3 regions of the Verminephrobacter aporrectodeae subsp. tuberculatae genome follow, and region 2 is predicted to be linked to each of the others. Evidence: predicted binding sites of a transcription regulator. Region 2 holds the regulator's gene; each other region holds the start of a gene.

Region 1 (2,198 bases), on a different contig from region 2:
ATGTTGCGCAGCGCCGCAGCAGCCGAGCGGCGCAGCGAATGGCCGGCCACCTCGACCTCTCCCGCGTCGGCGGCGAACAGGCCGGTGAGCACCTGGAACAGCGTTGACTTGCCGGCCCCGTTGGGACCGAGCAGCGCCGCGAACTGGCCCGCCGGCAGGTGCAGCGACAGCGACTGCAACGCCGTGCGCGCGCCATAGCGCTTGGTCAGGTCGGTGGTGCGCAGCATGGAATGTGGTCGGTGGATTGCGTGGTGGACATGCGGGAGCCTGGGGTTCGGACAGGCAGGTTCCGTGCCCTTCTCCGGCAGGATAAGGGTTTGTGCCGGGGTCCTCGACCCCGGATACCCCGTCAGCGTCTGCGCGGCGCGCTGGCAGCCGCGCGTGCAGGCTTTGACTGTGCGCTTGCCGCGAGACACTTTGCGCCGAATCTGGACGGGCGCACGGCACAAACTTCCACGGGATTTCCCTAGGCCAAGGGCCCCTGCGCCGGCGCGCCAAAAATATCCTTCGGCATTTCCTCTTGGTGTTCTGCCCCGCGAATAGCGGCACAAAATGAAACGGATGCATTTCGCGTCATGGCAAGGCGCAAACCGCAGCGATACCCGTAGGTATCGCGAGGATTTGCAACGCCGCCATGGCGCGAAAGGCGCAGTTTCATGTGCCGCTATTCGCGGGGCAGGACACTAGGGGCCGGGCGCCATCGCCAGGGCCGTGCGCGCGGTGGAAACAGGTGGGCATGGATGTTGCAGTCGGTTGCCCTTGTCCAGCCAATCCAACAAGGAGTCCGGTGGTCGCTGCCCCGGAAGCCAATCGAAGGAGACATGCATGAAAATTTCCCGCCAAGTCCTCGGTCGCCTTGCGCGCCATGTCGGCGCCGCCCTGCTCGCCAGCCTGCCGGCCTGGGCGCTGGCCAACGCCGACGTCGAAAAGAACATCGCCAACCCGAAGAACTGGGCTACCCAGGCGGGCGACATGTTCAACCAGCGCTACAGCAAGCTCCAGCAGATCAACAAGGGCAACGTCGGCAAGATGCAGGTCGCGTGGACCTTCTCCACCGGCGTGCTGCGCGGTCACGAGGGCTCGCCCCTGGTCGTGGACGGAACGATGTATCTGCACTCGCCGTTTCCGAACAAGGTCTTCGCGCTCGACCTCGAAACCCAGAAGATCCTCTGGAAGTACGAACCCAAGCAGGACCAGTCGGTCATCGCCGTCATGTGCTGCGACACCGTGAACCGCGGCCTGGCCTACGCCGAGGGCAAGGTCTTCCTGCAGCAGGCGGACACCACCCTGGTCGCACTGGACGCGAAGACCGGCAAGGTGGTGTGGCAGGTGAAGAACGGCGACCCGAAGCTCGGCGCGACGAACACCAACGCGCCGCACGTCTTCAAGGACAAGGTCATCACCGGAATCAGCGGCGGCGAATTCGGCGTGCGCGGCTTTCTCGTTGCCTACCACATCAAGGACGGCTCGCTCGCCTGGAAGGGCTACAGCACCGGGCCGGACGAGGAGATGCTCATCGACCCCGTCAAGACCATGACTTGGAGCGACGGCAAACTCGCCCCGGTGGGCAAGGACTCCTCGCTCAAGACCTGGAAGGAGGACCAGTGGAAGATCGGCGGCGGCACCACCTGGGGCTGGTACAGCTTTGACAAAGCGACCAACGCCGTGTACTACGGCTCCGGCAATCCCTCGACCTGGAACCCCTCGCAGCGGCCCGGGGACAACAAGTGGTCGATGAGCATCTGGTCGCGCGACGTGGACACCGGCAAGGTCAACTGGGTGTACCAGATGACGCCCTTCGACGAATGGGATTACGACGGTGTGAACGAAATGATCCTTGCGGACATCGACGTCAAGGGCAAGCCGACCAAGGCGCTGGTGCACTTTGACCGCAACGGCTTTGCCTACACGCTGGACCGCGTGAGCGGCGCGCTGCTGGTGGCCGAGAAATACGACCCCAAGGTGAACTGGGCGACGCACGTCGATATGAAGACCGGGCGTCCGCAGGTGGTGGCCAAATACTCGACCGCGCAGAACGGCCCCGACGTGAACACCAAGGGAATCTGCCCCGCGGCGCTGGGCAGCAAGGACCAGCAGCCCGCCTCGTACGACCCGAACACCAAGCTGTTCTACGTGCCGACGAACCATGTCTGCATGGACTACGAGCCGTTCAAGATTGAATACACGGCCGGCCAGCC
Region 2 (2,198 bases):
ATCATCGGCTTCCTCAAGGCACGCGGAATCGGCGTGCTGATTACCGACCACAACGTGCGCGAGACGCTGGGCATCTGCGACCACGCCTTCATCATCAGCGACGGGCGCGTGCTCGCGCAGGGCACGCCGGCCGAAATCGTCGCCAACGCCGAGGTGCGCCGCGTCTACCTCGGCGAGCATTTCAGAATGTGATGAAACCCGGTCTGTCGCTGCGCGTCTCGCAGCATCTGGCACTGACCCCTCAGCTGCAGCAGTCCATCCGGTTGCTGCAACTGTCCACGCTCGAGCTCTCGCAGGAGATCGAGCAGATGCTCGACGAAAACCCGTTCCTCGAGCGCGCGGCGGACACGGCGCCGGGCGAGGAGTTTGGCCTCGACGCCGCGGACACGCCCGTGCAAATCGACGACTACGGCGCCGACGAGGCGCTCTTTGCCGGCGCCTCGGGCAGCAGCGCCGAGACGCCGGGGGGGGACGCCGACGCCTGGGACACCGCGGCGCAGGAGCCCGACTGGGGCGGCGACGGCAGCGTGGAGATCGCGCCCAACGACGCGGAGTGGGGCGGCGACGCGCCCTCGCGCAACCGCAACGACGCCGAAGGCGACGAGATCGACGCCACCGAGCTGGCGCGCACGCAGGAATCGCTGACCGCGTTCCTGCAACGCCAGGCCCTGGTGCTGCGCCTGTCGGAGACCGACCGCGCCGCGCTGCACTTCCTCATCCAATCGCTCAACGACGACGGCTACCTGGAGGACCCGCCCGAAGCGCTGGCGATCAGCCTGGCCGGTCCGGACGACCCGCAGCAGATCGAAGAACTGCTGCACCGGTTCACGGTGGCCCTGCACCTGCTGCAAAGCCTGGAGCCCGTGGGCGTGGGCGCGCGCAATCTCGCCGAGTGCCTGACGCTGCAACTCGACGCCCTGGCCCAGGACAAGGAGGCCGACCCCGACACCGTGCAAACCGCTCTGTGCATCTGCCAGCAACCGCTGGAAATGCTCGCCCGGCGCGACGTGCGCCGGCTCACCCAGGCCTGCGGCGGCGACGAGGAACGCACCCGCGCGGCCATGGCGCTGATCACCCGCCTGGAGCCCCGCCCGGGCCGCTGCTTTGCGGACGTGGAGCGCAACATCGTCGTGCCCGACGTCATCGTGCGCAAGGCCGGGCGCATGAATGGGCGGGACGGCCAGCACCACCTCATCGTCCAGCTCAACCCCGACGTACTGCCCCGCCTGCGCGTGCACGACATCTACGCCGGCGCGCTGCGCGGCTACAAGGGCGGCGCAGGCCACCAGGGCATGCAGCAGCGCCTGCAAGAGGCACGCTGGTTCATCAAGAACATCCAGCAGCGCTTTGACACCATCCTGCGCGTCTCGCGCGCCATCGTCGAGCGGCAAAAGAAATTCTTCACGCACGGCGAACTGGCCATGCGGCCGCTGGTGCTGCGCGACATTGCGGACGAACTGGGCCTGCACGAATCGACCATCAGCCGCGTGACCACCGCCAAGTACATGGCGACGCCCATCGGCACCTACGAACTCAAGTACTTCTTCGGCTCGGGCCTGGGCACCGAAACGGGCGGCAGCGCATCGAGCACCGCCGTGCGCGCGCTCATGAAACGCTTCGTCGCCGCGGAAAACCCCGCCAAGCCCCTGTCAGACAGCCAGATCGCCGCGCTGCTCAAGGAGCAGGGAATCGAATGCGCGCGCCGCACCGTGGCCAAATACCGCGAGGCGCTGAAGATCGCGCCGGCGAATCTGCGCAAGGCGCTTTAATAACCGCCATGCACGGCCCCATGCACCCACTCCCGCTCTTCCTTCCCTGCGCAGCAGGCGTGGAGCCGTACCTGGCCGACGAAGTGCACCGCATCACCGGCCTGACGGGGCAAGACCTGCTCACGGGCCGCGGCGGCGTGCTGCTGCGTGCCGCGTGGCGCGACGCACTGCGGCTGAACCTGCACAGCCGCCTGGCCCAGCGCGTGCTGGTGCGGCTGGCGCAGCGCCCGTACCGCTCGGAAAACGACCTGTACGCCGCGGCCAGCGAAGTGGCCTGGGAATCCTGGTTCACCCCGCGCCAAAGCTTCAAGGTCGAAGCCACGGCCCGGAACAGCCCGCTGCAAAGCCTGAACTTCGCCGCGCTCAAGGTCAAGGACGCCGTGGCCGACCGCTTCCGCACCCAGAGCGGCGTGCGACCCGACGTGAACA
Region 3 (2,198 bases), 600 kb from region 2:
AGCAATTGCAGGGCAAGCAGAAAGCACACAAGCCAGCCGGCTGCGTGTCCGGGACGAATGCGCAGCGCCGTGCTGCGGCTTTTCCAGGCGAAGAGCAGTACCGCGGCAATGGCGCTCAATATCCCTGCGCGCGATTGTGTGAGCATCAGGACCAGGGACAGGAATCCTACGCCGCAAACCAGGCCCAGCGGGCCAATGCGTCTGCGCTCGTAAGTCCAGGCCAGCGCCGCAATGCCCATGAGAAGCAAACTGGCCAACTGGTTGGGTTGGCCCAGGTTCCCCATGGCACGGGTTCCAAGGGCTGTCTGCGTAGCATATATTCCCAGCATGCCTTGCAGGTCCATCCATTGCAGCAGGCCAATGGCTGCGGAAGCGAATGCGACAAAACAGATGACGAGGAAAACCGGGGCCAGTCCCTGCTGAGTATCCGTTGCGTCGTGTGCGCAGGCGTAGCCAAGTGCCACGGCAACGGCCAGAGCGCACAGGTAGAGAGAAACGATGACAGCGTCCCCGGCAAACAAGGATATTCCCACAAACCACTGCATCCATGGCAACAGGGCTAGTATGACCAAGCCCCAAGTCAGCCGCGGGATGGCGAAACCTTTTTGCATGCCCGGGCTGACCAATTTGCCTGCGGCGAGCAAGCTGATGCCCAGTAGCGCCAGGGCTTCGGCGTGAAAACTGGCCCATGGAGAGTAGTGGTCTGGAACCAACCACGCTCCGGCAAAAACAAAAATACCAAAGGTGTGGAGGAGAGATGCATGCATTAATAAAAAAAGCGGCCGGAGCCGCTTTTTGGAATGACACCATTAGTACATGAGTCGGCGTGTCAAGAAACGTTACGACATATCGTGTTCAAGAGTTTGCTGCGCGGCACGAACCTGGCAGGAATTTTGCGGGGACAGGGGTTGTCGCTCCAGGGCCGCAGATCCAACTGTTCACATTAGCGCCTATAGCAGGTTGGGTGCAAGCCGTAAAAGTTAGCTGATTACTTGCATTGCAGGGAGCCAATCTGAGGGTTCCGTTCGCATCGGGGATATTTTGCACCGTCACAACGATATTGACACCACCAGTCTTGCCAAATTTTGCCTCAGTGGTACTAACAGACTTTACATATTTTGTTACGCCACTTGTCCCCCCGGCTTCACAGCCCCAAGCATCGGCGGCAATTGTCGCGCCTGACGCAGCGGTCTGAATGACTTCGGTAATGGTGGTGCGGCAGGAGGAAGCGGCCAAAATTGCTTCAGATACCTTGGCACGCTTGGTGTAGTCTTGGTACGCCGGCAGTGCCACGGCGGCCAGAATGCCGATGATTGCGACCACGATCATCAGCTCGATCAGGGTAAAACCCTTTTGGGAAGCGCGTTTCATGAAAAAACTCCTGGGTAGAATTGCAACAATCACACCGTATTCGAGCAATTGCCATGCCATCTGCATGCAGGCAAATGAGAAAGTGCTTTGGCGGTGTTCCTCGCAGGGGGACGCCGCGGGGCCGGTGCCTGGAGGCTATTTCAAACTGTAAGCCAAACGCATTGACCGAGGGCCATTCCCTGTCGGCACCTACATTCCTGTCACCCAGCAATGTCATTTCACCGCCCGCCCCCGCCCTCAGCACCGGCCCCGGACATTTCGCTTTGTTCGAACTGCATTTGGGTTCCCGCCAACTCCAGCCGGTCACCGTGCTTGAGCGGGATGGGCGCTGGCCCGACGGAGACGCCGTTGAGCAGCGGGCTGTCCCGGCCTTCGATATGGGTCAGCACAAAGTCCTGCGGCTGCTTGGTGATGGCCGCGATGGCGACGCCCGGTTGGCCGATGGTGGTCACCACTTTCTGCAAGGACACCTCGCCCCCCGCCGCGCGCCCCGACAGGACCCGGATGATGGCGGACATCGGCGTCGAAGCCGGTGCGGCGGGCGCCGGGCTGGCGCCGCTCTGGTCTTTGGCCTCCTGCAGAAAGCGGATCTTGTACTGGCCCACTTCCAGCGTATCGCCATCGCGCAGCGTCTGGCGTTTCACGGGCTTGGCGTTCACGTAGGTGCCGTTGGTGCTTCCCAGGTCCTCGATCTGGACCTCGCGGCCGACCATGTGGATCACGGCATGCTCTCCGCTCACGGCCAGGTCGTCGATCGCCATGTCGTTGTACGGGCGCCGGCCGAGCGTGGTCCGCGTCTGGGTCAGTTGTACGTCCTTGATGACGTT

What was found. Region 2 encodes sigma-54, which starts transcription at its own class of promoters, with help from an activator protein. Its sites were predicted from a motif close to TGGCANGNAANCTGCTTT; they were not measured.
Region 1: the regulator sigma-54 is predicted to act here: its motif matches at 733-750, upstream of D5041_RS18960 (methanol/ethanol family PQQ-dependent dehydrogenase).
Region 3: the regulator sigma-54 is predicted to act here: its motif matches at 1,413-1,430, upstream of D5041_RS06580 (pilin).

Annotation. Positions count from the first base shown of each region.
Region 1 is NZ_QZCX01000003.1:866,019-868,216, reverse strand. It holds gene pedB (lanthanide ABC transporter ATP-binding protein PedB/LutE) at 1-227, opposite strand, end outside; gene D5041_RS18965 (hypothetical protein) at 467-658, opposite strand; gene D5041_RS18960 (methanol/ethanol family PQQ-dependent dehydrogenase) at 826-2,198, shown strand, end outside.
Region 2 is NZ_QZCX01000001.1:919,922-922,119, reverse strand. It holds gene lptB (LPS export ABC transporter ATP-binding protein) at 1-192, shown strand, start outside; gene D5041_RS03865 (RNA polymerase factor sigma-54) at 192-1,769, shown strand; gene D5041_RS03860 (THUMP domain-containing class I SAM-dependent RNA methyltransferase) at 1,790-2,198, shown strand, end outside.
Region 3 is NZ_QZCX01000001.1:1,521,425-1,523,622, forward strand. It holds gene D5041_RS06575 (PglL family O-oligosaccharyltransferase) at 1-767, opposite strand, end outside; gene D5041_RS06580 (pilin) at 856-1,371, opposite strand; gene D5041_RS06585 (FHA domain-containing protein) at 1,590-2,198, opposite strand, start outside.